One region of the Streptomyces phaeolivaceus genome, then DNA from elsewhere that is predicted to be linked to it. Evidence: riboswitches for the same ligand, from Rfam matches in the RefSeq annotation. Region 1 holds a riboswitch; each other region holds the start of a gene.

Region 1 (7,504 bases):
GGCGGAGGCGATGGGGGCGGCGACGGTCGGCTGGGCGGCGAGCCAGGCCAGCGCCACGGTCGCGTGGGCGGCACCCCGGGCCTCGGCGATCTCGTCGAGCGCGGCGAGGACCCGCGTACCGGTCGGCGTTTCGAGGTAGGCACCCGCGCCCGCCGCCCGGGGGCTGTCGACGGTCGTGCCGGGGCGGTACTTGCCCGTGAGGAAGCCCTTGGCCAGGCCGAAGTACGGGACGGCGGAGAGGCCCGCGTCGGCGGCGACGGTCTGGAGGGCGCCCTCGTAGGTGTCGCGGGAGACCAGGTTGTAGTGGGGCTGGAGGGCGACATAGCGGGCCAGGCCCTCGGCGGCCGAGAAGTCCAGGGAGGCCTTCAGGCGCTCGGGGGTGATGTTGGACGCGGCTATCGCGCGGACCTTGCCGGCCTTCACCAGCTCGTCGAGGGCGGTGATGATCTCCTCGACGGGCACCTCGGGCTGGTCGAAGTGGGTGTAGTAGAGGTCGATGTAGTCCGTGCCGAGGCGGGCGAGGGAGGCGTCGGCCGCGGCCTTGATGTTGGCCGCCGTCAGGCCCGGGTACTCGGGGTGCTGGCTCACCTTGGTCGCGATGACCACGTCGGCGCGGTTGCCGCGAGCCTTGACCCACTTGCCGATGATCCGCTCGGACTCACCGCCCTCGTTGCCCTCCACCCACGCCGAGTAGGCGTCGGCCGTGTCGACGAAGTTGCCCCCGGCCGCCTTGTAGGCGTCGAGGACGGCGAAGGACTGTGCCTCGTCCGCCGTCCAGCCGAAGACGTTGCCCCCGAGGGAGAGCGGGAAGACCTCGATGTCGGACGTGCCCAGCTTGCGAAGAGAAGTCATGTAGGGCGTCAACCCCCGGCCCGGACCCTCGCATTCCGCCCCACCATGAACAGCACGTGAAGGGAGGAGAGAGAAGGGGAGAGAGGGGGGGAGAGAGGGGGAGAGGGGGAGGGGGAGGGGGAGGGGGAGGGGTGCCTCGTCCTCTTACCGTCCCGTCTCGCCCCGGCATGGCGAACGCCGCGTAGGCCCGTGGCCCGCGCGGCGTCGTTGTTGTTGTGCTCCGGGGAGCGGGGGTGGTCCTACGGGGTGACGCCCTTGCTGCGGAGCCAGGCCGCCGGGTCGATGCCGCTGGCCGAGCCGCCGGGGTGGACCTCCATGTGGAGATGGGCGCCGGTGACGTTGCCGGTGGCGCCCACGCGGCCGATGACGTCGCCGGTGGTGACCTTCTGGCCGACGCTAACGCCGATGGAGGACTGGTGGGCGTACCAGATCTCGGTGCCGTCATCGAGGGTGAGGACGGTCTTGTAGCCGTACGAGCCCTCGTAGCCGGCCTGCGTGATCGTGCCGCTGCCGACGGCCTTGATCAGGGTGCCGGTGGGGGCCGCGAAGTCCAGGCCGGTGTGGTAGCCGGAGGACCAGTACGGGCCCGCCTGGCCGAAGGTGGAGGTGAGGGTGTAGGAGGAGGTGGGAAGCGTGAACTGGCCCGCGAGGGCCGCGATGCGTTCAGCTTCCTTCTTCTTCTCCGCCTCCTCGGCCGCCTTCTTCTCGGCGGCGGCCTCCTTGGCCTCGGCTTCCTTCTTCTCCTTGGCGGCCTGCTCGGCGGCCTTGTCCGCGGCGGCGGTCTGGGCGGCCTCGGCGGCGGCCTTGTCGAACGCGTCCTGCTGGGACTCGGCCTGCGCGATGATCCGGGCGCGCAGCGCCTCACCGGCGTCCGCCGTGCCCTGGGCGGTGTCGGTGGCGATCAGACCGGCGTTGCTGAGCGGGGAGGTGGAGGCCTCGGGCTCCGGCGTCTCGGCCTCGGGCTCGTCCTCGAAGACCGAGCCGACGTTCGGCATGTCGGGCATCGAGATGGAGACCGGGGCCTTGCCGGACTGCGCGCTCGCCATACCGGCTCCGCTGACGGCGGCTATGACACCGACGCCGAGAACCGTGGAGCTGCGGGCCAGTCCGCCACGGGCGAGTACGCCGCGCGGCTTGGCGACACGGTGCCGGCCGCGAACGGGACGCAGGGTGTCCTCGCTGGGATTCCACTCCTGCCAGGGGCCCTCGTTGTCGCTGCTGTAGCTGCCGTAACCGAACGTCTGGCTCTCGCCTTCGCGTTGGGTCGGCACGAACGGGGCTTCGGTCGCGGACCGGTTCGACGCCACGTGGGCGTACTCCTTCCTTCCTCCTCGCCTACCGGGTTAGCTGACGGGTTCGGAGCAGGAAGGTCTCCTACGCGCGTAAACCGGACGTGCGTACTGCCACGGCGGTTTCCGTGCGATTCACCCCAGGGTGGTGGTTCCCCGGTTCCCTTGCGGGATTCGGCGCGTGAGCACGGAGCCGTCTCTTGTGACGGCTGGGACGACCGCGCTGCGTTATCGAACGTTAATAGACACGAGTGCTCCATTCCAAGCTGTTCCGAATGATCGTTCCGGCTTTCGCGCTGGACTTTACGGGTCATGAGGGGCCGAAAACGGGCGAGTTGGCATTGACTCACGAGTAACAGTTGTCCTGACGGTACGTCAGTTGTTATACGCAGGACGGTCGGACGGGCACGCTCGGTGACATCGAACAGATGGGAGGCGCGAGATGTGAGAGACGTGAGAGACGTGTGTGCGGGGGCGGGTGTGCGGAGGGACGTGTGTGTCAGGGGCGGTGGACCACCAAGAGGGCCATGTCGTCCGTCGTACGGCCGCCCGTGTGCCGGCGCACCTCCTCCGCCAGGGTCGTCAGCAGGGCGTCCGGGGTGGAGAAGGCGCGGCCGGACAGGCGGGCGGCCGGGTCGTAGAAGACACCTCGCGCGTCCCTCGCCTCGGAGAGGCCGTCGGTGTGGAAGAGCAGCGTGGCGCCGGGCGGGAAGTCGGTCTCCTCCGCGCGGTCGGGCCAGGTGGCCAGGTCCTGCATGCCCAGCGGGAGCGCGGGCCGCGGGGCGTCCAGGGTGCGCAGGGTGCCGTCGGCGTACAGCAGCAGGGGGGACGGATGGCCCCGGTTGACGATCCGGGCGCGGCCGGCGCCGTGCGGGAACTCCGCCAGTACGGCCGTCACGAACCCCTCGTACTTCACCGCCGCGTCCCGGCGCGCGGCCTCCCGCCGGGTGCTCTCGCGGGCCAGTGCCCGTTCCAGCCGCTGGGCCACCGCCTCGAGCGTCGACTCCTGTTCGGCCGCCTCCCGGAACGCGCCGATCAGCACCGCCACCGCCGACACCGCCCCCAGCCCCTTGCCGCGCACATCGCCGACGACCAGCCGTACGCCGTGGGGCGAGTCCTGCACCGCGTACAGATCGCCCCCGATCGACGCCCCGGCCTGCGCCGCCTCGTACCGCGCGGCGATCTCCAGCCCGCCGATCCGCTCCTGCGGCACCGGCAGTACGGCCCGCTGCGCCGCCTCGGCGATCTCCCGGGCGGTCGCGAGCCGGGCGTCGCTGCGGCGGACGAGACGGTTGATCAGTACGGCCAGTACGGCGACGGTGGCCACCGTGGCGATCTCGGTGATCGCGTCCACATGGCCCGCGTCGTCGTAGACGATCCGTACGGCGGTGATGCCGGCGACCGAGACGACGCCGGTGATCACCGTGCCGTGCAGCGAGAAGAGCGGGGCCGCCACCAGGGGCGCGGCGGTGAAGAAGGGGACCGCCGTGAACTCGCTCGGGGTGAAGTGGTCGTAGAAGAGGCCGATGGCGATCAGCAGTGCGGGGACGACGCGGACGAGCGCACGGGCGTACGAGAACCGCCACCCGCCCGGCTCCCTCACGCCCTCCGCGCCCTCTCGCTGCCCCACGGATACAGGGTTTCCGGCGGCCGGGAACCGGGCTACTCGGCGGGGCCGAGTGGGCTAGCTAGGGCCTGTCTGACAATTCCCGTCGTCGCCCGGAGGGCGGCGTCGCGGCGTCGTGGGGGTACCTCCCGGTCGAGCGAAGCCGAGAGTGGGGGAGCGTGCATGGCGTCGCGAGGCAGGCGGGAATTGTGAGACAGGCCCTGGCGGGGGCGCGGGTGGGGTTTGTCAGCCGGCTGTCAGGCCCGTGAGGCCCGTCAGTTCCGGCAACGGCAGGGTGTGCTGCGTCTGGAGGACCTTCGCGCGGAGGTAGCGGACGTTGTGCGCGGTGGTGAAGACACCCGTGGGGACGCGGTGGCGGACGCCGACGCCCAGGTCGCGGAGTTGCCGCGCCTTGTCGGGGTTGTTGGAGAGCAGGTCCAGTTCGTCGATGCCGAGGGCACCGAGCATCTGGGCCGCCGCCGTGTAGTCGCGGGCGTCCTCCGGCAGGCCGAGCGCCGCGTTCGCCTCGTAGGTGTCGAGGCCCTGGTCCTGGAGGGCGTACGCGTCGAGCTTGTTGTAGAGGCCGATGCCCCGGCCCTCCTGGCGGAGGTAGAGGAGGACACCGCCGCGGTCGGCTATCCGCTCCACCGCCTCGCGCAGCTGCGGGCCGCAGTCGCAGCGGGCCGAGCCGAAGACATCGCCGGTCAGGCACTCGGAGTGCAGCCGGACCAGCGGGGCCGTGCCCGGGTCGGGGTCACCGAGGACGATCGCCAGGTGCTCCTGCTCGTCGACGAGGCCGTGGAAGGTGACCAGTTCGGCGTCGACGCCGTAGCCGTCCTGGAAACGCAGCGGTACCCGGACGCGGGCACGCGGGGTGGCAGCGGGAAAGTCGGGCATGCGGTTCTCCGGTCCTGGTGCGGGCGTCGCTGTGCTTCAGTTTTGAAGCACAGCGCTCGCAGCGACTCTAACCCGTGCTTCAAATTTCAAGCAACCGGATTGGGGCGGCCTCACATTCCCGCAACAGCGGGAGGGTTTTTCGCGGTGCCCCCGCGGCCGGGTCGGCCTAGCGGCCCGACTGGCCCGACTGGCCCGACTGGCCTGGGTTACCTGGGTTACCTGGGTTACCTGGGTTACCTGGGTTACCGGGGTTACCGGGGTTACCGGGGTTACCGGGGTTACCGGGGTTACTGGGGTTACTGGGGTTACCTGAGTGACCGGACTGGCTCGACGGGCATGCTCGGCGGCGCCACGGCAGGTCTTCGGAGCCGGTCGACGCCCTCGGGTCGTCGCCCTGGATCGCGCCCGCGATGGCCGCGCAGATCTCCTCGAACTGGCCGATCTGCTCAGGGCTGAGATGGTCGAAGACCGCCTTGCGGACCGTCTCGACATGACCCGGCGCCGTGCGCTCCAGCAGGGCCATGCCCTTGTCGGTGAGCACGGCGACACTGCCCCGCTTGTCCCACTGGCAGTCCTCGCGCCGCACCACACCGTCCTTCTCCAGCCGGGTCACGGCGTACGTCAGCCGGCTGCGGGTGATCTTCTGGTGCTCGGCGAGATCGGTCATCCGCATCCGGCGTTCGGGCGCCTCGGAGAGGGCGGCCAGCACGGAGTAGTAGAGGTGCGGCAGGCCGGCCTCCTGCTGGAGCTGCCGGTCGAGCGCGTCCTCGAGGAGTGAGCTCGCGGCCACGTAGGCACGCCAGGCACGCTGTTCCTCGGGGGTGAGCCAGCGGGTCGTCATATTTACAGTGTAGTTATTGTTTAAAACTTGAACCAACCCCGCCGTCCTCATCAGGGAGCGCCGCCCATGCCCCAGCCCTACGTCCTGTTGTCCGCCGCCGTCTCCCTCGACGGCTACCTGGACGACACCGGGCCCGAACGGCTACTGCTCTCCGGCCCGGCCGACTTCGACCGGGTCGACGAGGTGCGGGCGGCGAGCGACGCCATCCTGATCGGCGCCGGCACCCTGCGCACCGACAACCCCCGGCTACTGGTCAACTCCCCCGAGCGGCGCGCGGCCCGGGTCGCCGCCGGGCTCCCGGAGTACCCGCTGAAGGTCACCGTCAGCGCCACCGGCGATCTCGACCCGGCGGCACGGTTCTGGCACACCGGCGGCGAGAAGGTCGTGTACACGACGGACAAGGGCGCGGAACGGCTGGAGCGGCTGCGCGCGGCGGGCCTGCCTACCGGACCGAACGGCGCGGACGTGGTCCCCGTCGGCCCCGAACTGGAGTGGTCGGCCGTCCTCGACCACCTCGGCGACGTACGCGGTGTCCGGCGCCTCATGGTGGAGGGCGGCGGCCGGGTGCACACCCAGTTGCTCCAGCAGGGGCTCGCGGACGAGGTGCAGCTGGCCGTCGCGCCGATCTTCGTGGGCGAGGCCGACGCGCCACGGCTGTTCGGGACGGGCGCCTACCCCGGGGGGCCGAAGAGCCGGCTGCGGCTGCTGGAGACCCGGCCGGTCGGCGACATCGTCCTCATCCGGTACGCGCCCAGCGTCCCCGGCACCGGCCCGGCCGCCTCCCCCGCCGACCGGCACTGGCTGGCCCTGGCCTGCGAACTGGCCGCCGAGTGCCCGCCCTCACGGACCGCGTTCAGTGTGGGCGCGGTCGTGGTCGCGGCGGACGGTACGGAACTGGCCCGCGGCCACTCCCGCGAGGGCGGCGACCCCGTGGTCCACGCCGAGGAGGCCGCCCTCGCCAAGATGGACCCCGCCGATCCGCGCCTCGCCTCCGCCACGGTCTACAGCAGCCTGGAACCATGCGCCCGCCGCGCCTCCCGGCCCACACCCTGCGCCCGGCTCGTCCTCGACGCGGGCATCCGCCGCGTCGTCACGGCCTGGAGAGAGCCGGACACGTTCGTGGTGGACGCGGCGGCGGGGAACGCGGTGTTGGCGGCGGAGGGGGCTGTGGTTGTGGTGGTGGAGGGGTATGAGGGGGCGGCGAAGGCGCCTAACAAACATTTGGCTGGTTGAGCAAGTGTTTGGTCGGGGCCTAACAAACGTTTGGTGGGGCTTGCTCAAACGTTTGGCCGGTGTCTAACAAACGTTTGGTCCGCCTAACAAACGTTAGGGCAGGGCCTAACAAACGTTTGGGCAACCGGGTGAACCCCCGGCGAGCACCGGCCGGCATTAACCCGTGTGCTTCGGGTCCCGCGGATGGCGTACACTGGTTTCAACGACGCGGGGTGGAGCAGCTCGGTAGCTCGCTGGGCTCATAACCCAGAGGTCGCAGGTTCAAATCCTGTCCCCGCTACTGAAGGCCTGGGGCCGGAATCCGATGAGGATTCCGGCCCCAGGTGTTTTGCGTGGCGCGCCGCCCCGTCGGCGCGGTCCACCTCACCGGCGGGCCACCTCACCGGCGGGCCGCCGCCACCGCGTCCGTGTACAGCTCGCGGGTGAGATCCCCCGGGGCGATGCCCAGGTCGTCCAGTACGGCGCGGATGTCGTCGAGGGCCGCTGTGACCTCGGACTCCTCCTCGACCAGGGTCTCGATCTCCAGGAACGTGCCGTCCAGCTCGGGAACCCGTACGAGGGTGGCGAGCATGGGGCGGCCGTACGCCTCGAACGCGTGGCTGCGGCAGTGCTTCTCGAACACGATCGCCGTTTCATAGCCGAGGTGTTCGAGGATGGCGTGCGCGGTCCGCGAGTCCCCGACGTGTGTCTCGTACTCGGGCTTCGAACCGGACGCCTCGTCCACCGTCGCCGCCTTGAAGGTGAGCAGGGTCCGCCGGTCGCCCGTGCCGTGGTTCACCAGGAACC
Region 2 (7,504 bases), 1.9 Mb from region 1:
GCGCGGTCCCCGATGCCGCGCTTGGGCACGTTGAGGATGCGGCGCAGCGGGACGGAGTCCTCCGGGTTGGCGAGAACGCGCAGGTAGGCGAGGACGTCCCGGACCTCCTTGCGCTCGTAGAAGCGGACGCCGCCGACGACCTTGTAGGGCAGGCCGACGCGGATGAAGATCTCTTCGAAGACACGGGACTGGGCGTTGGTCCGGTAGAAGACGGCGACGTCTCCGGCCTTCGCGTCGCCCGCGTCCGTCAGTCGGTCTATCTCGTCGGCGACGAACTGGGCCTCGTCGTGCTCGGTGTCGGCGACATAGCCGGTGATCTGGGCGCCCGCGCCCGCGTTGGTCCACAGGTTCTTGGGGCGGCGGGACTCGTTGCGCTCGATGACCGCGTTGGCCGCGCTCAGAATCGTCTGCGTGGAGCGGTAGTTCTGCTCCAGCAGGATCGTCGTCGCGTCCGGGTAGTCCTCCTCGAACTGGAGGATGTTGCGGATGGTCGCACCGCGGAAGGCGTAGATCGACTGGTCGGCGTCACCCACGACGCACAGCTCGGCGGGCGGTACGTCCCACTCGTTGGGCGGGACGTCGACCGGGTGCTCGGAGGTGCCGACCAGCACTCTGACCAGGGCGTACTGGGCATGGTTGGTGTCCTGGTACTCGTCGACGAGGACATGCCGGAAGCGGCGGCGGTAGTGCTCGGCGACGTCCGGGAAGGCGCGCAGCAGATTGACCGTCGTCATGATCAGGTCGTCGAAGTCCAGCGCGTTCGCCTCGCGGAGGCGGGACTGGTACATCGCGTAGGCCTGGGCGAGGGTCTTCTCGAAGCCGTCGGAGGCCTGGGCGGCGAAGTCCTCCTCGTCGATCAGCTCGTTCTTCAGGTTCGAGATCTTGGCGCTGAAGGACTTGGGCGGGAAGCGCTTCGGGTCGAGGTCCAGATCACGGCAGACGAGCGCCATCAGCCGCTTGCTGTCGGCGGCGTCGTAGATGGAGAAGGAGGAGGTGAAGCCGAGCTTCTTGCTCTCCCGGCGCAGGATCCGTACGCACGCGCTGTGGAAGGTCATGACCCACATGGCGTTGGCGCGCGGGCCGACGAGCTGCTCGACGCGCTCCTTCATCTCACCGGCGGCCTTGTTGGTGAAGGTGATCGCGAGGATCTGGCCGGGATGGACCCGCCGCTCGCCCAGCAGATGGGCGATGCGATGGGTGAGCACCCGGGTCTTGCCCGAGCCGGCGCCGGCGACGATGAGCAGGGGGGACCCGGCATGCACCACGGCCGCGCGCTGGTTCTCGTTCAGCCCGTCCAGGAGCGCCGCCGCGTCGATCGCGGGGCGGGGGGCGCCGTCGCGGTAGTACGCGTCCCGGTCCGGTGGCGCGTCGAACTTCCCGCCGAACAGATCGTCCGGAAGCGGCTCCGGTACGTGATCGTCCTCGGGCGGCGGCGGGGGTTCCTCCGCGTGGCCGCGGGGGGCCTGGAGGTCCGCCAGAAAGCTGTCGTCAAAGAGGCTGCTCATCGCTCTCCGAGTCTAGGCGCCCCCACTGACAGCGGGAGGCCGCCCCGGGAAGTTCACAACCGTACACACTCGCCACGCACCGCGACCGCCGCGCGACGGTGAGCGATCGATCCTACCGTCTGTCGCGCCGAAGAGGCTAAGGTCACGAAAACGTATCAGGCATATCGAACATCAACCTTCACACGGGCCACACGAGTTGGCTAGCTTTTTCCCTAGGACCGTACGACCCAACCGGCGAACGTCGCCGGGCCGCACGGCCTCCGCCGAGTCCGGTACGCCTTCCGTCGGCGCCGGAGCCGGGGACCCACCGACCTCTGGGGTGAATCGACCCGACCGCCGCACGCGGCAAGGGTCGTAGGGCAAACCTTCCGAAGCTTGCGCCCGAACCCGACAGCTAACTCGGTAGGCGGACAACGGAAGGAGACGCCGAACCATGGCGCCGCACCGCAAGCCGCGTCCGGCCGGCCGGACGCGCGCGGGCATCCGCACCCCCGCTCTCGCCACCGCCGCCCTCACCTCCGTGGCCCTGCTCTCGCAGACGGCCACGGCCGCGCCGTCGACCGACGACAGGCCGAGCCTGGAGGAAGTCGAGAAGAAGGTCGACGACCTCTACCGCCAGGCCGGGTCGGCGACCGAGAACTACAACGCGGCCAAGGAGAAGACGACCAAGCAGAAGAAGCAGGTCGACACCCTCCTCGAAACCGTCGCCAAGCGCACGGAGAAGCTCAACGAGGCGCGGGAGGAGCTGGGTTCGTTCGCCGCGGCCCAGTACCGCAACGGCGCGGCCGCCCCCGACCAGGCCTCGCTGCTCCTGGCGGACAACCCGCAGGACTACTTCGACCAGAACCAGCTGATGGACCGGTTGACGGACCGTCAGAAGGACGCCGTCGACTCGTACGTCACCGAGCAGGCCGAGGCGACGGAGCAGCGCCAGGAGGCGAGCGACAGCCTCGAACAGCTCACCGAGTCACAGAACGCCCTCAAGACCAGCAAGGCCAAGGTCCAGGCGAAGCTGGCCGAGGCCCGTGAACTGCTCTCCAGCCTCACCGCCGAGGAGAAGGCCCGGCTCGCCGCGATCGAGAAGCGCGAGCAGGAGGAGGCCGACCGCAAGGCGGAGGAACTCACCCGGCAGCAGACGGCGACAGCCCAGCCGACCCAGAACACCCAGGGGAGCCAGGAGACTCAGGGAACCCAGGGAACGGTCCAGGAGGAGGCCTCCGCCGGCACGGAGACATCCACCGAGACCGCCGCCCCGGCCGAGGACTCCACCTACGCCTCGAAGGCCGCCAAGGCCCTCGCCCGCGCCCGCGCACAGATCGGCAAGCCGTACGTCTGGGGCGCCACCGGCCCCGGCTCCTACGACTGCTCCGGCCTCACCCAGGCCGCCTGGAAGGCCGCCGGCGTCGACCTCCCCCGCACCACCTACGACCAGGTCAACACGGGCACCACCGTCTCCCTGTCGAACGCCAGGCCCGGCGACCTGATCTTCTTCTACGACAACATCGGCCACGTCGGCCTCTACATCGGCAACGGCATGATGATCCACGCCCCCAAGCCGGGCACATACGTCCGCGAGGAGTCGGTCTTCTACGACGGCGAGTCCTCGATCCACAGCGTGGTGCGACCGGCGTGACGGCAGGGCGACAGCCCGGTCAGGTCCGTCCGGGCAGCTCCAGCATGCGGGGTATCTCGCGCCGATAGCGGTTCACCGCCGCCCACGCCGCGTCGGGTTCCGCGGCGAGCTTGGCGCGGGCGGTGGTGAGCCGGCCCAGGGGCCCGGGACCGGCGGACCGCAGCCAGTCGAGGCGCTGCGCGAGATCGGAGGCGTCGCTGTCGGTGAAGGTGCGCAGAAGGGTCGCGCCCAGGGCGAGATAGGACCGGACCTGGTCCGCGGCCCGGCGGGTCTCGTACTCGTCCGAGGGAATCGCGGGCATCGTATAGATCAGTTGTTCCCATTCGACGGCGTCCACGGGCGCCTGTGAGACCTCGCCGATCCAGCGCGCGGCCGCAGGCGCGTGGTCACCGGCCAGGGTCGCCGCGTAGCGGGACTGCGCGGACAGTACGGCGTACGCGTCCTCGGTGATCAGTTCCCTGGCCAGAGGCGCGAGTTCACCGACATCACGCAGGGCCTTGGCACCGGCGAGGCTCATCACGGCACGCAGCAGATCGCGCGGCAGCCCGCCGGAGAGCACCTGGCACAGCCACAGGTAGGGCTCGGGCAACCAGACACCGCGCAGTTCCAGCAGGCTGCGGGCCTGTGCCAGGTCGAGCGGCGGCACGGCCACGACCTTGTCGAAGGCACTGTCGAACGCGGTCCGCACGTCGAGCACATGCCGCCCGAACGCGGTGAGCGCGTCCTCGGAGACGGCGACCAGGAAATGGCATCCCTGAATACCGAAGACGACCTTGAGGTCGTTCAGGAACCGCTCGGCCTCCTCGGCGCTGCCGAGTTTGTCCAGTTCGTCGATCCCGATCACGACCCGGCCGCCGAGCGGGCGCCGTTCCAGCGCGACGAGATCGAGCAACGCCCGGAACCGTGCGACCAGTTCGGGATAGGTCAACACCTGTTCCGTGTGCTGGACCTGCCGCGCGTCGGCGAGTTGGAGGCCGGCGGGGAGCGCGAGCTGGTTGGTCCGGGTGCGCATGACGGTCAGTTGGTAGTGGAGGGTGCGCAGATGGCGCAGGGCAGCGGCTTCCGCGGCTCCGGTGCGTCGTTCGTGCCTGCGCGTGGAACGCCCTGAGAGCACCAGGGCCCACCCGATACCGACGACCGCGGTCACGGCTCCGCCGATTCCGACGAGCAGCGGCCGATCCACGGACCACGACTGCCCGAGTTCGGTGAGCTGCGGCCACAGGAACGCCCCGACGCAGGTGAGCACCCCGGCGACCACGGCGAAGGCCGCCCCGATCCGCTGCGCCCGTGCCTTCCAGCGGGTCGGCTCGGTCCCGGGCGGCCCGTCATCGGCCGCCTCCACTCCGGTGATCCTGCGGCACACCTCCGCGAAGAGGTGGATCAGGAACTCCCGCGGGTCGTACGACGTCGGGGCGGGCACCAGCACGAGCAGGTCGTCGGCGGCGGTCGCCGCGTCGGGTGCGCAGAACCGTTGCATGAGACTGCTCTTGCCGGCCCCGCGTGGCCCGCTCACTCCGAGGCTGGCGCTCTCCAGTTGCCTCAGGTGGTACTCGGTCTGCCGCGCCGCCTCAGTGGCCACGAACTGGTCGGAGCGGCGGATTCCGGTGAGGCGGGAGGGGTCGATCGTGGGAAAGCTGAGGCTCTGGTGGCCGCGACCCACCGGCAGTCGGCCCCGCAGGAGCGGCATCACACCGTCCCGGGCGAGGGCCGCCAGCCAGTCACGCCTTGCCTGGACCGCGGCGTCCCGGGAACGGGTGGCGGGGAGTTCGGGCCAACGCGTGGGGTCTTCGAGGCGGAGAGCGCGGTGGGTGGCGGCGTGCGGGCGGGCGTAGAGGTAGACGGGGAGGGTGAGTGCGGTCAGCACGGCGGAGACCATCGCGACGGCGGGAAGGCGATCGGGGGCGACGCCCGTCAGAACCGACAGCACGACGAGGGGGCCGAAGGCCGGCGCCGGTGAAATCACCCAACGCCTGTGCCAGGCGGCGGCCGACGTCGGCCACTGCCGGAATCCGAGCCAGACGAGAGCCGCCCCGAACCATGCCAGGGCCACCTCGTCCAGGGCCATCCCCATCAGGCCCACGGCGTTCAGCAGGAAGATCACGCCGAGGCCGGCGATCGTGCCGTACACGAAGGTGAGCACCGGTCCCGCCCACCAGGGCTTGCGCTGTACCGCGAGCATGCTGCGGTGTGCCTGCTGGAAACGCCCGTACGCCTCCGCTCCGGCATCGGCGATGGTCTGCAGGTCGTCGTCGAGCGCTCTCTCGGTCAACGAGACGATGTGTTCCGCCGCCCGTTGTTCGGCCGCCGAGTCCCCATCCGCCGTGTAGGCGATGTAGGCGACGGCCTCCGGCTGTGCGAGTGTCTCGTCCACGATCTCCTGGCGCACGTGTCGGACAGCGTCCTGGTGGGGGTCGTCACCGCCGCCGCTCGCCACGAGTGCGTCACGCACCCGTTCGTGCCGGTAGGCGTGGCAGCCCTCTCCGTATCCGTCCGGACTGGTCAGCAGCCCTTCCGCGGCGGCCCGGTCGAGAAACGCCTGCAATCGCCACGGCAGTTCCCCGGCGACGGCCAGCCGGGCGTGGGCCAGCCGGTAGCGGCCCCACGCGCTGCCGAGGAGAAGCACCGTCACGAACCAGAGCACACAGGCACCCGCCAGGGAGAACCCGTCCTGCGCGGACAGCGTGTCCCGCCATCCGTAGCCGATCGGGAGGCCGATGAGAACCGTGACGGAGGCCGCCTTCAGCAGTGCCGCGCGCCTGTCCTGGACGAGGTCGCCGACGCGACGGTCGGCGGAGGGAACGGCATCGATCTCCCGCACGCCGAGAGCCAGCGCGAGGCCGAATCCGGCCAGCAGACAGACGAGCACCACGGTCAGCCCCACCGCGACCGGTGCCGCCTCCGGAGCGACCGCGCCACCCCCGCCGGATCCGGCAGTGCTCGACAGCGCCGTCGCCGCGCACGCGGCGACGGCCCCCGCCGTGCCCCCCAGCGCCCATCGCACCCACCGCCTGGGCCCCGACCGCTCGGCACTCCAGCCGCCGACCCGCCGGGGCACCTCGCCCTCCAGCGACACGGTGATCGACTGCGCCAGCACGCAGCCGACCAGGACTCCGAAAGCGGCCCGGGACGAGCCGGTGGCGAGGACGGCCGACGCCGACAGGACGATCAACAGCGACCGCGCCGCCGGCACCATCCACCACAGCGCCGACGCCCCCGCCATGCGCCACCACAGCAGCAGCTCGTCGTCGGCGCTGCCCATGACTCGGGTCAGGACCTCCAGCCAGCGCCTTCGGTCCCCGGGACGCCGCCGACGTCCGTCGTCGTCACGCCAGAGTTCGAAGTTCGCGGTCGGATCGGCGTTCTCAAGGACGCGCCGGGTGATCTCGTCCACCCCGGGGAAGCGTGCGCGGTCGAGGAGTTCGGCAGGGTCTCGGCGTTCGTACGCGCTCAGTGCCAGTACCAGGATCAACGGCGAGGACAGTGCCTGGGCCAGTGGGCCGCCGGGATCGGCCTCGACCGCCCGCGCCACGGGCGCCCACCGCTGCGCCTCGTCGGGACCGCTCCAGCCGTCGTCCGTCAGGATCGTCCGCGGGTCCAGCGGCAGCAGCCGGACGACTCGGCCGAGCCGGCCGGCGCGGTGGGCGGCGAACTCCTCCTCGTAGACCTGGGTGCGGCAGGTCATCACATATCCGCCGCCCGAGGTCCGGGCCCACCTCGACCTCGTCAACTGCTCGACGAACACGGCGCGATGGGGCGCCGAGAGCTCGTCCAGTCCGTCGAGGACCGGCAGTACCCGCCGGCCCGACACCAGTTCCAGTGCCGCTTCCCGGGGGAGGCCGAACTCCTCGTACAACCGGCCGGCCAGCCACCTGTCGATGAGCCCCGCCTCCGGGGTCCACGTGGCGACCGACACCGGCACCGGAACAGGCGCGTCCGGCGTACGGTCCTGCACGAGGCCGAGGACCAGGGTGTGCGCCATTCTCGTCTTGCCCGAACCGGGATCACCGATGATGATCAGTCGCTTGTCGTGCGATGTTCTGTACATCGGGAGCAGTTGGTGCTCCGGACTCGCCCCCGGAGGGCCGCCGAGGTCGGGCTCTGTCCTGGCCCAGCGCAGGGGCGGCAGGCTCAGCCTGGATCGCGGTACTTGAAGTCGGGTGCGGACAACCCTTCGGACCGAGGCGGCGAGGACGGCGACAGGCTCCTCCCTGGGCTGCCCGCGGCCGGCGCCGGGGCCCCAGCTGATCCACGCGACGGCCGCCAGGGCGAGTCCGATACCGCCCGGCAGAACAATGGGAACCGCGGCGAAGAAGTCGTCGCCCACATCTCGGCTGTCCATGAGGTCCGTGTGCCGCCACAACCAGCC
Region 3 (7,504 bases), 710 kb from region 1:
TGCGCGGCCCCTCTGGCCGGGTCCTCGGTCCACCAGGGGACCAGCCAGGGGGTTTGACCGTTGTCAAGGCCGCGTGAACTGCCGTTCCGGCCTCTCGGGGACCCTGGACCACCCTTCGGCTTCACACGGACGAGACCCCCGCGAAAACCCTTCGGGGACGCCCTGTTGACCCCCTGGAGCCCCGGAACGCTCTGTGGAGCCTCAAAACATCGCTCAACTGGGGCGATTCTCTTGTGAAGAACTTCACGAAGTTTCTCGGCGGAGGGTCGCCGACGGGTACCGAAGCACCCCTCGGACGCGCTCATGCGTTATCCACACAGCTCAAGCGAGGCTACCGGCAAGCAGTGAACACTTGCCCACAAGCGCGGGCGGGCCACGGGGAAAGCCGCGAAACCCGCCCGGCTCTCACGCCACGGACCAGGCGATTCCGTCCAGAATGTCGTGTTCGCTCACCACGACCTCCGCCGCCCCGATCCGCTCCATGATCGAGAGGAGGACGAGGGCGCCGGCCGCGATGACGTCCACCCGGCCCGGATGCATCGAGGGGACCGCGGCCCGCTCGGCGTGCGTGGACCGCAGCAGCCACTCGGTGATCTCGCGGACCCGGTCGTAGGGGATCCGGGAGTGGTGGATGGCCGCCGAGTCGTACGCGGGCAGGTCCTGGGCGATCGAGGAGAGGGTGGTGACCGATCCGGCCAGCCCGACCAGGGTGTGCGCCTCGCGCAGCGGCACGCTCCGCTCGGCGAGGTCGAGCGCGGCCTCGATGTCGGCGCGGATCGCGGCGATCTGCTCCGGCGCGGGCGGGTCGACGACCTCGCCGTCCCGTACGAGGTGCCGCTCGGTCAGCCGGACGCAGCCGATGTCCACGGAGCGGGCGCCGCGCACATGGTCGTCGCCGACGACGAACTCGGTGGAGCCGCCGCCGATGTCCACCACCAGATACGGCCGGGTGAGGTCGGTGCGGCCGGTCAGTTCCCTGGTGGCGCCGGTGAAGGAGAACTCGGCCTCCCGGTCGCCGGAGATCACCTCGGGCTCGACGCCCAGGATGTCGGACACCCCGCGGACGAAGTCGTCCCGGTTCTCGGCGTCGCGGGAGGCGGAGGTGGCCACGAAGCGGACCCGCTCGGCGCCCAGTTCCTTGATGACGGCCGCGTACTCCCGGCAGGCCGCGAAGGTCCGCTCCAGCGCCTCGGGGGCCAGCCGCCCCGTACGGTCGACGCCCTGGCCGAGCCGGACGATGGTCATCCGCCGGTCCAGCTCGACGAGTTCGCCGGTGGCAGGGTCAGCGTCGGCGACCAGGAGGCGGATGGAGTTCGTACCGCAGTCGACGGCGGCGACCCGGGTCACCGGGCGTCCTCCTGCCCGGTCTTCTCGGGCGACGACGCCGGCACCACGCAGGGGCCCTTCGCCCACCACTCCGGCAGCATCTCGATCGCCTCGTCGCCCAGCGGGTTGACGCCCGGCCCGGCGGCCAGCGAGTGCCCGACGAGGACGTGCAGGCACTTCACCCGGTCCGGCATGCCGCCCGCGCTCGGGAAGCCCTCCAGGACCTCGATCTCGTCGCGGCGGGCGAGGTAGTCCTCGTGCGCGGCCCGGTAGGCGGCGGCCAGTTCGGGGTCGGTCGCCAGGCGTTCCGTCATCTCCTTCATCACGCCGTTCGCCTCCAGCGTGCCGATCGCGGAGGCCGCGCGCGGGCACGTCAGGTAGTACGTCGTGGGAAAGGGCGTACCGTCCGGCAGGCGCGGCGCCGTCTCGACGACGTCCGGCTGACCGCAGGGACAGCGGTGCGCGATCGCGCGCAGCCCGCGCGGCGGACGGCCCAACTGCTGCTGGAAGGCCTCGACATCGGCGTCGGTCGGCTCGGTGCGCGGGGTGGGCGGCGGAGGGGTCTGCATAACCTGCTACTCAAGTCCTCGGTGTGGCTCATCGGTTCACGGTCACGGGGCGACGATCACGGGGTGCCCGTTCGGCTGTCGGCGGCGTCGGCCTTGTCGACCCCGTCCCAGACATTGGTGTACCAGGGACGGTCGGCCGCCCCCTGTGTCGTACGGGACTGCTTCGCCGCGTCCGGGTCGATCATGGTGTAGCCGGTCTCGCCCGGCATCACATAGTGCAGCCGCTCCCGGATGCGCTGCTCGGCGTACGCGTCGTCCTTCCAGCGCGCCTTGAGGTCGCGCAACTCCTCGACCCGCTCGCGCGCCTCCTGCCGCTGCCGCTGCGTGTCGGCGATCTCGGCGCGCTGGGAGACGTACTGCCTTATGGGATAGGCGAGCGCCACGATCATCGAGCAGAGGACGAGGGCGAGCAGCGCGGCCCGGCCGGTCAGCCGGGAGCGGCGGGCCTGGCGCTTGGTCTGGGAGCGGTAGACCCGGGCGGCCGTCTGCTCACCGAGCACCTTCAGCCGGGTCGCGGTGGAGAAACGGTCCCGGTCCCGGTCCTTCACGGCCATGTCCCGCTTCCCCTTCTCCTGTGCGTCCGGCGAAAGTCATACGCGCGCGCATTGCAACGTCCCCGCACACGGTACGGGACCGAGTACGGGGACGTACGTACGACGCTTCCTACTTGCCGTTCTGCCGGTGTCAGCCCTTGAAGCGGGGGAAGGCGGAGCGGCCGGCGTAGACCGCGGCGTCGTCGAGGATCTCCTCGATGCGCAGCAGCTGGTTGTACTTGGCGACGCGGTCCGAGCGGGCCGGGGCGCCGGTCTTGATCTGGCCGCAGTTCACGGCGACGGCGAGGTCGGCGATGGTGACGTCCTCGGTCTCGCCGGAGCGGTGGGACATCATGCACTTGAAGCCGTTGCGCTGGGCCATCTCGACGGCGTCCAGGGTCTCGGTCAGCGAGCCGATCTGGTTGACCTTGACGAGCAGGGCGTTGGCCGAGCCCTCCTCGATGCCGCGGGCGAGGCGCTCGGGGTTGGTGACGAAGAGGTCGTCGCCGACGATCTGGACCTTGTCGCCCAGCTTCTGGGTGATGACGTTCCAGCCGGCCCAGTCGTCCTCGTACAGCGGGTCCTCGATGGAGACGAGCGGGTACGCGGAGACCAGCTCCTCGTAGTACTCCGTCATCTCGGCGGCCGAGCGGGACTTGCCCTCGAACTCGTACTTGCCGTCCTTGTAGAACTCGGACGCGGCGACGTCGAGCGCGAGCGCGATCTGCTCACCGGGGACGTAACCGGCCTGCTTGATGGCCTCGATGATGAGGTCGAGCGCGGCGCGGTTGGACTCCAGGTTCGGGGCGAAGCCGCCCTCGTCGCCGAGGCCGGTGGACAGGCCCTTGGTCTTCAGCACCTTCTTGAGGGTGTGGTAGACCTCGGCGCCCCAGCGCAGGGCCTCGGAGAAGGACTCCGCGCCGATCGGGGCGATCATGAACTCCTGGATGTCGACGTTGGAGTCCGCGTGGGATCCGCCGTTGAGGATGTTCATCATCGGGACGGGCAGCAGGTGCGCGTTCGGGCCACCGAGGTAGCGGAACAGCGGCAGGTCGGACGCCTCGGAGGCGGCGTGGGCGACGGCGAGGGAGACGCCGAGGATGGCGTTGGCGCCGAGGGAGCCCTTGTTGTCGGTGGCGTCCAGGTCGAACATGGCCTGGTCGATGAGGCGCTGCTCGGTGGCGTCGTAGCCGACCAGCTCCGGGCCGATCTGCTCGATGACGGCGAGGACGGCCTTCTCGACACCCTTGCCGAGGTAGCGGTTGGGGTCACCGTCGCGCAGCTCGATGGCCTCGAAGGCGCCGGTGGAGGCGCCGGACGGAACGGCGGCACGACCCGTGCTGCCGTCGTCGAGGCCGACCTCGACCTCGACGGTGGGGTTGCCTCGCGAGTCGAGGATTTCCCGGGCTACGACGACGTCGATGGACGGCACGAGCATCTCCTTCATGGGATGTGACGCTGGTTGTGCGGGGCCGCTTGGGCCTTGCGACTAGAGCCTAACCGCCCCCGGGCCGTCGGCAGCCGACCGACCGTCCCGTGGACAGACAGACGGTACCTATTGTTTCAGCTCGGAACAAAGGGGGGTGGGCGAGAAAGTGAACAGAAAGAGGGAGAGGGCAGAAAGAGGGAGAGGGAGAGGGAGAGGGAGAGGCCCGGGAGGCGGGCAGGAAAAAGCCCCGCCCCGGTGCGTACGGGGGAATGCGCACCGGGGCGGGGAGCCCGTGGGGACGGGGGGACGGCCCTCACGAGGTCTTCACTATGGAGGACACGGATGTGAGCGGGCTGTGGTTCAGCTGGGGAGCGGCCAGATTTTTCGGCCCTGCCGGCCCCCCCCTCACGGGCCACGACGGGTCAGCTCAGGTGGAGCTGCTGGCCCGGGTAGATGAAGTCGGCGTCGTCGATGATGTCCTTGTTCAGCTCGAAGAGCTTCTCCCAGCCACCCTTGACGTTCTTCTTCTCGGCGATGGCGCTGAGGGTGTCGCCCTTGACGACCTTGTACTCGCCGTCGCCCTTCTTGACCTTCTTGCCGGTCGGGGTCTCGACGGTGGCGCGCTCGGAGGAGCGGGAGGCGCGAGTGTCCTCGGTGCTCTTCTTGGTGCTCTCCCGCGAGTTCTGCTGGGTGTTCTGCTGGGTGTTCTGCTGCGCGGAGGAGCCGGAGTCCGAGTTGCCGCTGGAGGCGGCGGCGCCGTCGTACGAGGCGCTGGACAGGCCGGTGCCGCAGACCGGCCAGGCACCCTTGCCCTGGCCCGCGAGGACCTTCTCGGCTATCGCGATCTGCTGGGCCTTGCTCGCCTGGTCGGCGGTGGAGGCGTACTGCGTACCGCCGTAGGCGGCCCACGTGGAGGCGGAGAACTGCAGGCCGCCGTAGTAGCCGTTGCCGGTGTTGATGGACCAGTTGCCGCCGGACTCGCACTGGGCGACGGTGTCCCACTCGGAGGCGGTGGCGGCGGAGGCGCTGCCGGCGACCATCAGCGGGGCGGCGATGGCGGCGGCGCCGGTGACACCGGCGACGGCGATGGCGCGAGCGGCCTTGGACGGGCGACGGTGCTTGCCCTTGCTGGAAAACAGCATGGAGTGATCCCCTCACCGACGCCTGCGAGGTGAGCTGTCGGGTTCGGGCCGGTTGAGTTGCCCGGCCGCGCACGCTCACCTCTCGGCTCACGTCACGCGGCTTCACCCCGAGCCGGTCCAGCGTGAATCGCTGGGCGCGGCACTTACCTTGGGTCCCCCGCTCCTGCCTACGGCGCTTGACGCGACGACTGTTCCTTGCGGCCGTTGGCAGGATTCGGCGTACCGACCGCAGGGGCCCGCTGTGGCGAGCGGTCACGACCGTAGGCATGTGATTCGCCGGATTTCAAAGACGATCAGGGGGTCTGTGATTCATCTCCCACATAGATCAAAACGGGCATTCAAGGGCGAACCATGACCCGAACTGCCGCTACTTTTCGCCCGTTTCGGCACCGACTTCGAGGGTCTGACCGGGAAGGATAAGGTCCGGGTCAGTTCCGACCGTGTCCCGGTTCTCCGCGTACAGCCCGCGCCACCCGCCGTCCAGGCCGAGCGAGTTCACGATGCCCGTCAGGCTGTCGCCGACCTGGACGGTGTACGCGCCGTCCGCGCCCTCGCGCGCCGTGTCGCCGCCACGGGAGGCGTGACGGCCGGAGGGCGCGGAGTCGGTGGCGCGGGAGTCGTCGGCCGCGCCCTCGCCGGCACCGGCCTCGGCGCCGGCGCTCTCGTCGGCGCTGGCGCCGCGGTGACGGCCGGTGCCGCCTTCGCCGTCCTCGCCGTCCTCGCCGCCCTCGGCGACCGAAGAGCTGTCGGACTGTGGCGACTTGTCCGATTCGGTGCTCTCGGAGTCCGTGGAGCCGTCCGAGCCGGTGCCGGTCTCGGCCTTCGCGGAACCGTCGAAGTCCTCGGAGGGCGAGTCGCTCGACGTACCGGGTTCGGCGGAATCATCCGAATCACCCGACTTCGCCGAATCGTTCGAGTTGCCCGAGCCGCTTGAGCCGCTCGATCCGCTTGAGTCGCCCCCATCGGCCGAACCGGATGATTTGGATGAACCGGAGGAATCAGACGAACTGGATGAATCGCGTGAATTCGTCGAGTCGTCCGTGACGCCCGTGTCCACGTCGGCGGAACCGGAGTCGCCGCCGAGGTTGTGGAGCAGTCCGCAGGTGGACCAGACGCCGACGCCCTGGTCGGCGAGGACCTTCTCGGCTACCGCGATCTGCTGCGAACGGCTGGCCTGGTCGGCGGTCGTCGCGTAGTCGAGGCCGCCGTAGTCGTTCCAGTTCTCCTGGGTCAACTGGAGGCCGCCGTAGCGCCCGTTCCCGGTGTCCGCGCTCCACGAACCGCCGCTCTCGCAGTCCGCCACCTGGTCCCAGGTGGTTCCGTCGGCCGCGCTCGCGCCGGTGGCGCCGAGGAGCGGGATCGCGATGACCGAGCCGGTCACTCCGGCGGCGACGAGGAGGGCCGGAGCCTGGCGGGGGCGACGGTGACGACCGTTCCCGGAGAGCATGCGGTTGCCTTTCACACGACAGCAGTGACCGGTGTGAAGGATGTGGTGACCCCTTCGCACTGACGTGTGAACGTAGCCGCAGTCGATCAGTTGTCACAAGTTAATGCAGCGTAGATCACGTGAAGATCACAGACTTGAGGGAGTGTCACTTCCCGCCGCGGAATGAGGTAGTGCTACGGGCTGCCCGGGTCCGCTCACGGACCGCTTCCGCGGGGTGAATTCGACCGGAAGCGTACGCAATCCCCGCATGATGAGCCCTCCTCGCCATCTCAGATCGGCGGAATCCACCGCGAGTCGAAGGTCGGGGAGACGGGTGAGGAGCGTCGCCAGCGCGGTCTGGCCTTCGAGGCGGGCGAGGGGGGCGCCGAGGCAGTAGTGGATGCCGTGGCCGTAGCCGAGGTGCTGGTTGTCACGGCGGGAGAGGTCGAGGGTGTCGGGGTCGTCGAAACGGGCCGGGTCGCGGTCGGCCGCGGCGAGGACGACGAGGACGGGGTCGCCGGGGGCGATGTCCTGGCCGCCGATGGTGAGGGGCTGGGTGGCGAAGCGCCAGGTGGCGAGTTCCACGGGGCCGTCGTAGCGGAGGAGTTCCTCGACGCCGGTTTCGAGGAGTTCGGTCTCCCCGGCGGCCAGGGAGGCCTGGAGGCGGGCGCGTTGCTCGGGGTGGGTGAGGAGGGCGTAGGTGCCGTTGCCGATGAGGTTGACGGTGGTCTCGAACCCGGCGAACAGCAGGATGAACGCCATCGCCGCGGCCTCGTTCTCGGTGAGGTGCTCACCGTGGTCGGAGGCGCGGATGAGCGCGGAGATGAGGTCCTCGCCGGGGGCGGGGTGCTCGGTGAGCGCTTCCCGCTTGCGGTGGATGAGGTCGGCGAGATAGCCGCGCATCTTCTTGACCGACCGGGCGACACCGCCCCTCGGCCCGCCGCCGTGCCGGATCATCATGCCCGCCCAGTCCCGGAAGTCGTCCTGGTCCTCGCGGGGGACGCCGAGCATGTCGCAGATCGCGTAGATGGGGAGGGGGAACGCGAACTCGTGGATGAGGTCGGCCTCGCCCTTCTCCG
Region 4 (7,504 bases), 3.6 Mb from region 1:
GGAGTCCAGCTTAGACCGGGCACCGCGCGCCGCCCCGAGCGGAAGATCCCGTTCGCGGGGCGCCGTCTCTCGCCGGGCCCCTCCCCAGCCCCTCGTACGTCCTGTACATTCTGTACAGAAGCCGTTCCAGAGGAGGCGTCCCCATGCCCGCGAACCGACCGTCGGCCCGACATGTGCTGCCCGAGTTCACCGAGCGCACCGGTGCGGGTCACCGGACGATGGACCCGTACTCGAAGCTGCTGGAGGAACGGATCGTGTTCCTCGGGACACCGATCGACGACACGTCGGCGAACGACGTGATGGCGCAGTTCATGCATCTCGAGTACCAGGCGCCGGACCGCGACATCTCGCTGTACATCAATTCGCCGGGCGGCTCGTTCAGCGCGATGACGGCGCTCTACGACACGATCCGGTTCGTCACCTGCGATGTGGAGACCGTCTGTCTGGGGCAGGCGGGTTCGGCCGCCGCGGTGCTGCTGGCGGCGGGCACGCCCGGCAAGCGGTTCATGCTGCCGGGGGCGCGGGTGCTGATCCACCAGCCGGGGACGACCGACCGGATCGAGGGGCAGACGAGTGATCTGGTCATCCAGGCGGCGGAGTTGACGCGCAACCGCCGGATGCTGGAGGAGATGCTCGTCCGGCACACGGGGCGCGGCCCGGAGCGGATCGCCGCCGACATCGAGCGGGACCTGTTCCTCGACGCCGAGGCGGCGGTGGCGTACGGGTTGGCCGACCGGGTGATCCGGAGCCGCAAGGGCTCGCCCACGCTCCCCGGCGCGAGGTGAGGCGCGGATGCTGCCACCCGAACTGCCGCCGCTGCCCGCGCTCACCCGCGCCGAGGCGGAGCTGATCGACCGTTACCTGGACGTGGTCGATCTGCTCGGCCGGATCAATCCGGCCCGTCCGGGCGACACCTACCGCGGGTTGCGTGCGGCGCAGGCGCTCGTCGCGAAGGCGATCGCCCTGCGCGAGGCGCTCGAACTGATGCACAGGCGCGGGGAGAACGAGGTGCACGCCCCGACGCTCGCGCGGGCCCTGCGGGTCCTCGACGGCGAACGGCGGGCCGGCCGGGTGGCCCTGCCCCCGGAACCGGAGGACTCACCGACCTGAACCGATCCAGGCCCGCGCGCCGTACTACTGACGGGGCGTCCGGTCCGGGTTTCACGCCCTTCGGACGGCCTACCGCGATCGACCCATCGGCCCATACGTCGCAAGGACCTGTCAAGTTGCGCAACACGCCTGGTACATGGCCGGAGCACGCCATTCCGGTGCTGGTGCGGACCTCCTCGGCCACTTGGACACACCCGCCGAAATCCCCCTGTCCACCCGAACGGGGGAGTGGTGAGTAAGACCACAAATCCATGGTTCCGTTGGGATTTTCGGACGTCCGTGCGCCAAGATCCCTTCCTGACGACAAGCCCCCGCCGCAGCGGCGGGGCGATCCGGGTGGACGCCGAGTCCTGCCGCTACCCGGATGACCGGTCGACAGGAGTGCATCGGCAGGAGTGGAGGACCCAAGCACGACGGGTCGCCGGAACGGTCAACCCATGACCGGGCCGAGCAGCCCTTGGGGTGAAGCCGCGTCAGCGGCCGGGCAACTTCGCCAGCCCGAATCCGACAGGTCATCCTTCACAGGCGGCTGACGAAGGGTTGCGCATGACTGCGCTGAATCGTGTCCCGTCGCTGTTGACCCGGGCCGGCACGGCCTCGGCTCTCACCATCGCCGCAGTGAGCGGCAGCATCGTGGTCCCGGGCGCCGCATCCGGCGCCGAGGCCGCCACAGTGGCGTCGAAGGCACTCAAGGTCGCGGCTTCCAAGAAGGGCTCCCCTTACAAGTACGGCGCCACGGGTCCGGGCAGGTTCGACTGCTCAGGGCTGACGCTCTACTCGTTCAAGAAGGCGGGCAAGAAGCTGCCCCGTACTGCTCAGCAGCAGTACAACAAGACGAAGCACATCTCCGCGAGCAACCGCAAGCTCGGAGACCTCGTCTTCCTCCACTCCGGTTCGAGCGTCTATCACGTCGGTATCTACGCGGGGAAGGGAAAGATCTGGCACTCGCCGAAGACGGGTGACGTCGTCCGGCTGCAGAAGCTCTGGACGAAGAACGTCTGGTACGGCCGGGTCCGCTGACCCACCGTCGGGGGCGGCGGAGCGCTCCGCCGCCCCCGACGCCTCTGGTGCGCGCCGATCGCGGTCCTCATGTCTCCTGCGGACCGCCCGCCGTGACCGGTTGCACGGGGACCGTCCACGGAAGTTCGATCGCCACCGTCTTGCCGCCCTCCCGAGTGGGTCTGACGCTCAGCCTGCCGCCGCATTCGGCGGTCAGCCAGCGGATGATGACCATGCCCCGGCCGTTGTCCTGTTGGACGGCGGCCGGCAGTCGTTTCGGGAAGCGTGGATGGCTGTCGGTGACGCCGATGCGCAGGTGCTCGTCCCGGTCGAGGGCGAGGTCCACGGTGAAGGTGGGCGACTGGCCCAGGGTGTGCTGGACGGCGTTGGTGGCGAGTTCGGACACGATCAGGCGCACGGTCTCCGCGATGTCGGTGTCGCCCGGCAGGCCCCATTCGGCGAGCACGCCGGCGACGTAGTTCCGGGCGGCGGACACCGAGGCGGGATCGCTCGGCAGAGTGACGGATGCTTCCAGGTGATCTGCCATGGCGAGGCGTCCCTTTCCCACGGGACCGGTGTCCGACAGGGAGCGGATGGTTCGACTACGGTCCCGGACTGGTGCTTCGCGCCAGACTGCCACTACCTGGGCTGTCTCGGGTGCGATCCACCAAGATATGCATATATCTGTCGCTCGAAGCGGTGAACTATCCGACGGCCGACCGTATTCGGGTGGGGTCTTCGTCCATCCTCTGTCGTCACCCCGACTTCGCGCGCCGGGCGGAAGGAGAATCCCATGCAGTACGGTCCGGCGGTACGCCGCCGCAAGCTCGGTGCCGAGTTGCGTGTGCTGCGCACCCGTTCCGCGCTCACCAGTATCGAGGCGGCCGACCGCGTGGGCTGGCACCAGTCCAAGGTGAGCCGGATCGAGACGGGCGCCAGCGGGGTGAAGCCCGCGGACGTACGCAAGCTGCTGGACGCGTACGGGGTGGACGACACCGAATTACGGGAGCTGCTCCTGGCGTTGGCGGGCTCCGAGGACGGCGGCGGGCGGCACAACTGGTGGCACGCGTACCGGGGCGTACTGCCGCCGACGTACCGGGACTTCATCAGTCTGGAGTCGCAGGCCGGGGGGATGCGGACGCTGGAGACCTCGGTGGTGCCGGGGCTGCTGCAGATCCCCGAGTACGCGCGGGCGGTGACCCGGGCCGCGGTGGAGGGGCTGGAAGACGACAAAATCGACGCGCTCGTGGAGGTGCGGCTCGCGCGGCAGGAGGTTCTGCGCGGGAGCCCGCCGATGAGGCTGAGCGCGGTGCTCGACGAGGGCGTTCTCCGACGTGAGGTGGGTGGCCCGGAGATCATGACGCGGCAGCTGGTCCATCTGGTCGAGGCGGCGCGGCTTCCCCAAGTGCGACTGCAGGTGCTCCCGTTCACTGCCGGGGCGCATATCGGCGTCACCGGCCCTTTCGTAATTTTCTCGTTTCGGAGCACATCTGATCTGGACGTGGTTGTTCTCGACCACTTGACGAGTAGCCTCTACCTCGAACGGAAAGAAGACCTCAAGGCGTATGTCGAGGCCTTCAACGCCCTTCAGATCCACGCCCTTTCGCCCGAGGACTCGTTGGATTACATCGCCGGACTAGCCACCGGCGCGTAAGGAGGCACCATGTCCGCACTGCCTCGGAACGTAACCACCAGTACCGAACTGCGCGGAGTGCGATGGCTGCGCAGCAGTCGCAGCACCGGAATGAACAACTGCGTGGAGACGGCCCGTCCCGGGCCCGGCCGCTGGGCCGGTCTGGTGGCCGTACGCGACTCCAAGAACACGGCGGGGCCCGCCCTGCTGTTCGACCCCGACGCCTGGGAGGGATTCATCACCACGCTGCGGTGACCACCACCGACAGCGTGTGCGCTTCCGCTCGTGGCGACGCTCGGCCGGGACGCCGACTCACGGTCGCGTATCGCCGATGATCCCCACGGCTCGATCGATCTGCCCCTGTGTGAGATCCGCGCGGGCGGTCAACCGCAGCCGTGAGACGCCGTCGGGCACGGACGGTGGGCGGAAACAGCCGACGGCGAGACCCGCCGCCCGGCAGTTGGCCGCCCATCGGACCGCCTGATCCGGCGACGGCGCGCGTACGGACACCACGGCGGCGTCGGGCCGCACCGCTTCATGGCCCGACGCCGTCAGCCGTGTGTGCAGCTCCCGCGCCACCGCACGGGCCCGCGCGGCCCGTTGCGGCTCCCGGCGCAGCAGCCGCAGCGCGGCGAGCGCCGCGCCGGTCGCGGCCGGGGCGAGGCCGGTGTCGAAGATGAACGTCCGGGCCGCGTTGACCAGATGGTCGATGACGTGGGCCGGGCCGAGGACGGCACCGCCCTGGCTGCCCAGCGACTTCGACAGCGTGACCGTCACGACCACGTCGGGGTCGCCCGCGAGCCCCGCCGCGTACGGCGCGCCCCGGCCCCCGTCGCCCAGGACGCCGAGTCCGTGGGCGTCGTCCACGATCAGCCCGGCGCCGTACTCCCGGCAGACGGCGGCGAGGGCGGCCAGCGGGGCGGCGTCCCCGTCCACGGAGAAGACGGTGTCGGAGACGGCGACGGCGGGCACCCCGCCGCCCGTGCCCAGTGCCTTGCGGACCGACTCCGGGTCGGCGTGGGCGACGACCTGGGTGGTGCCCCGGGCCAGCCGGCAGCCGTCGATGAGCGAGGCGTGGTTGCCCGCGTCCGAGACGATCAGGGAGCCGTGCGGGGCGAGCGCGGTGACGGCGGCGAGGTTGGCGGCGTAGCCGGAGGAGAAGACGAGGGCGGCCTCGAAGCCGCAGAAGTCGGCGAGTTCCCGCTCCAGCTCGCCGTGCAGCTCGGTGGTGCCGGTGACGAGCCGGGAGCCGGTGGCACCGCCGCCCCACCGCCGCGCGGCCTCCGCGGCGCCCTCGGTGATCTCGGGGTGCCGGGCGAGACCGAGGTAGTCGTTGCTCGCGAGGTCCAGGAGCGGCGAGTCGGCGGGGCGGGGCCGCAGGGTCCGTACGAGCCCGGCGCGGCGGCGCGCCGACGCCTGCTCGTCGATCCAGCCGAACGCCATGGGTCCTCCGGGGTGTGGGCGGGCGGTGTGCCGCGGGCAGGCCGCGGGGCCGGCGCCGTGGTGCACGGTGCCGCCGGTGCTTTTGTAGGCAGTGCACAGACACTAACGGCCCCGCCGACCGCTCACGATGTGGTGATACCCACACGCCGATCCCACTCTGTTGTCCGAACTCTCCTTGGCCGGAAGCGGTCCCGTAGGACAGGATCGGCTCTCATGGACCTGCTGAACACGCTGGTGGACAAGGGGCTCCGGCGCGAGCCGCCGAGCCGTGCCGAGGCGCTCGCCGTTCTCGGTACCTCCGACGACGAGCTGTTGGACGTGGTGGCCGCGGCCGGGAAGGTGCGCCGCCACTGGTACGGGCGCCGGGTGAAACTGAACTATCTGGTCAACCTCAAGTCCGGTCTCTGCCCCGAGGACTGCTCCTACTGCTCCCAGCGGCTCGGCTCCACCGCCGGCATCCTCAAGTACAGCTGGCTCAAGCCCGACGAGGCCTCCAAGGCCGCCGCGGCCGGGCTCGCCGGGGGCGCCAAGCGGGTCTGTCTGGTGGCGTCCGGACGCGGTCCGACCGACCGGGACGTGGCCCGGGTCTCCGACACCATCAAGGCGATCAAGGATCAGAACGAGGGCGTCGAGGTGTGCGCCTGTCTCGGTCTGCTCTCCGACGGTCAGGCGGAACGACTGCGTGAGGCGGGCGCGGACGCGTACAACCACAACCTGAACACGTCCGAGGCGACCTACGGCGAGATCACGACCACCCACACCTACGCCGACCGGGTGGACACCGTGCGGAAGGCGCACGCCGCCGGACTGTCGGCGTGCTCCGGGCTGATCGCGGGCATGGGCGAGAGCGACGAGGACCTGGTCGACGTGGTCTTCTCGCTGCGCGAACTGGACCCGGACTCGGTGCCGGTGAACTTCCTGATCCCCTTCGAGGGCACCCCGCTCGCCAAGGAGTGGAACCTCACCCCGCAGCGCTGTCTGCGGATCCTGGCGATGGTGCGGTTCGTCTGCCCGGACAGCGAGGTGCGGATCGCGGGCGGTCGCGAGGTCCATCTCCGGACGATGCAGCCGCTCGCCCTGCACCTGGCCAACTCGATCTTCCTCGGCGACTACCTCACCAGCGAGGGCCAGGCCGGCAAGGCCGACCTGGAGATGATCGCGGACGCCGGGTTCGAGGTGGAGGGCACCGACCAGGTGACACTGCCGGAGCACCGGGCGCACGTCGCGGCCGTTTCCGCCGGGGGCGGCTGCGGGTCGCACGCGGACGAGGGCGCGGGCGCCGGTTGCGGGTCGCACGCGGGGGGCGGGGTGTGCGGTTCCGCCGCCGAGGCGCCGGCCGTCAGGACCCCGGCGGGCGAGGCGCGTACGGACCTGGTCGCCGTACGCCGTCGGGGCACCGGAACCGATCTCGCGCCCAATGCCTGAGCTGCCCGACCGGAGCGTGGCCGAGCTGGTCGAGCTGGACCGGCGGCATGTGTGGCATCCGTACGGGCCCATGCCGGGCCGGCGGGAACCGCTCGTCGTGGAGTCGGCGAGCGGGGTCCGGCTGAAGCTCGCGGACGGCTCGGGCGAGCTGGTCGACGGCATGTCCTCGTGGTGGTCGGCGATCCACGGCTACAACCACCCCGTCCTGAACGAGGCGGCGCGCGAGCAGCTCGGCCGGATGAGCCATGTCATGTTCGGCGGGCTCACCCATGAGCCCGCCGTACGGCTCGCGAAGCACCTTGTCGACATGTCGCCCGAGGGTCTGGAGCATGTCTTCCTCGCCGACTCCGGGTCGGTCTCGGTCGAGGTCGCGGTCAAGATGTGCCTCCAGTACTGGCGTTCGCTCGGCCGCCCCGGCAAGCGGCGCCTGCTGACCTGGCGCGGCGGCTATCACGGGGACACCTGGCAGCCGATGTCGGTGTGCGACCCGGAGGGCGGGATGCACGAGCTGTGGCAGGGCGTCCTGCCCCGGCAGGTGTTCACGGACCCGCCGCCGGCCGCGTACGAGGAGTCGTACGCGGAGTCGCTGCGCGCGGCGATCGAACAGCACGCCGACGAACTGGCCGCCGTGATCGTGGAGCCGGTGGTGCAGGGCGCGGGCGGGATGCGGTTCCACTCCCCCACGTATCTGCGGGTGCTCCGCGAGGCGTGCGACGCGCACGACGTGCTGCTGGTGTTCGACGAGATCGCGACCGGGTTCGGGCGCACGGGCGCGCTGTTCGCGGCGGACCACGCGGCGGTGACACCGGATGTGATGTGCGTCGGCAAGGCGCTGACCGGCGGTTATCTGACCATGGCGGCGGCCCTGTGCACCGCCCGGGTGGCCGACGGGAT

Evidence for each region. A riboswitch is a leader RNA that binds a small molecule or an ion and turns the genes downstream of it on or off. The one in region 1 is predicted to bind cyclic di-AMP.
Region 2: it holds a riboswitch for cyclic di-AMP, as region 1 does, so the genes downstream of both, F9278_RS31165 (C40 family peptidase) here and F9278_RS22355 (M23 family metallopeptidase) in region 1, are expected to answer to the same signal.
Region 3: it holds a riboswitch for cyclic di-AMP, as region 1 does, so the genes downstream of both, F9278_RS18960 (transglycosylase family protein) here and F9278_RS22355 (M23 family metallopeptidase) in region 1, are expected to answer to the same signal.
Region 4: it holds a riboswitch for cyclic di-AMP, as region 1 does, so the genes downstream of both, F9278_RS05770 (C40 family peptidase) here and F9278_RS22355 (M23 family metallopeptidase) in region 1, are expected to answer to the same signal.

The regions. Positions count from the first base shown of each region.
Region 1 covers NZ_CP045096.1:4,760,333-4,767,836, forward strand. Annotated here, with positions in the region: gene F9278_RS22350 (aldo/keto reductase) at 1-852, opposite strand, end outside; gene F9278_RS22355 (M23 family metallopeptidase) at 1,092-2,159, opposite strand; cyclic di-AMP (ydaO/yuaA leader) riboswitch at 2,170-2,331, opposite strand; gene F9278_RS22360 (PP2C family protein-serine/threonine phosphatase) at 2,641-3,771, opposite strand; gene F9278_RS22365 (GTP cyclohydrolase II) at 3,994-4,644, opposite strand; partial or broken gene F9278_RS22375 (MarR family winged helix-turn-helix transcriptional regulator) at 4,955-5,485, opposite strand; gene F9278_RS22380 (dihydrofolate reductase family protein) at 5,552-6,718, shown strand; tRNA gene F9278_RS22385 (tRNA-Met) at 6,925-6,998, shown strand; gene cyaB (class IV adenylate cyclase) at 7,098-7,504, opposite strand, start outside.
Region 2 covers NZ_CP045096.1:6,705,548-6,713,051, reverse strand. Annotated here, with positions in the region: gene pcrA (DNA helicase PcrA) at 1-1,505, opposite strand, end outside; cyclic di-AMP (ydaO/yuaA leader) riboswitch at 1,757-1,929, shown strand; gene F9278_RS31165 (C40 family peptidase) at 1,939-3,138, shown strand; gene F9278_RS31160 (NACHT domain-containing protein) at 3,158-7,504, opposite strand, start outside.
Region 3 covers NZ_CP045096.1:4,051,557-4,059,060, forward strand. Annotated here, with positions in the region: gene F9278_RS18940 (Ppx/GppA phosphatase family protein) at 406-1,347, opposite strand; gene F9278_RS18945 (DUF501 domain-containing protein) at 1,344-1,895, opposite strand; gene F9278_RS18950 (FtsB family cell division protein) at 1,952-2,449, opposite strand; gene eno (phosphopyruvate hydratase) at 2,580-3,866, opposite strand; gene F9278_RS18960 (transglycosylase family protein) at 4,280-4,999, opposite strand; cyclic di-AMP (ydaO/yuaA leader) riboswitch at 5,004-5,184, opposite strand; gene F9278_RS18965 (LysM peptidoglycan-binding domain-containing protein) at 5,367-6,446, opposite strand; gene F9278_RS18970 (cytochrome P450 family protein) at 6,573-7,504, opposite strand, start outside.
Region 4 covers NZ_CP045096.1:1,206,446-1,213,949, forward strand. Annotated here, with positions in the region: gene F9278_RS05760 (ATP-dependent Clp protease proteolytic subunit) at 144-785, shown strand; gene F9278_RS05765 (hypothetical protein) at 793-1,110, shown strand; cyclic di-AMP (ydaO/yuaA leader) riboswitch at 1,483-1,653, shown strand; gene F9278_RS05770 (C40 family peptidase) at 1,657-2,130, shown strand; gene F9278_RS05775 (ATP-binding protein) at 2,198-2,656, opposite strand; gene F9278_RS05780 (helix-turn-helix domain-containing protein) at 2,903-3,763, shown strand; gene F9278_RS05785 (DUF397 domain-containing protein) at 3,773-3,997, shown strand; gene F9278_RS05790 (8-amino-7-oxononanoate synthase) at 4,055-5,185, opposite strand; gene bioB (biotin synthase BioB) at 5,399-6,610, shown strand; gene F9278_RS05800 (adenosylmethionine--8-amino-7-oxononanoate transaminase) at 6,603-7,504, shown strand, end outside.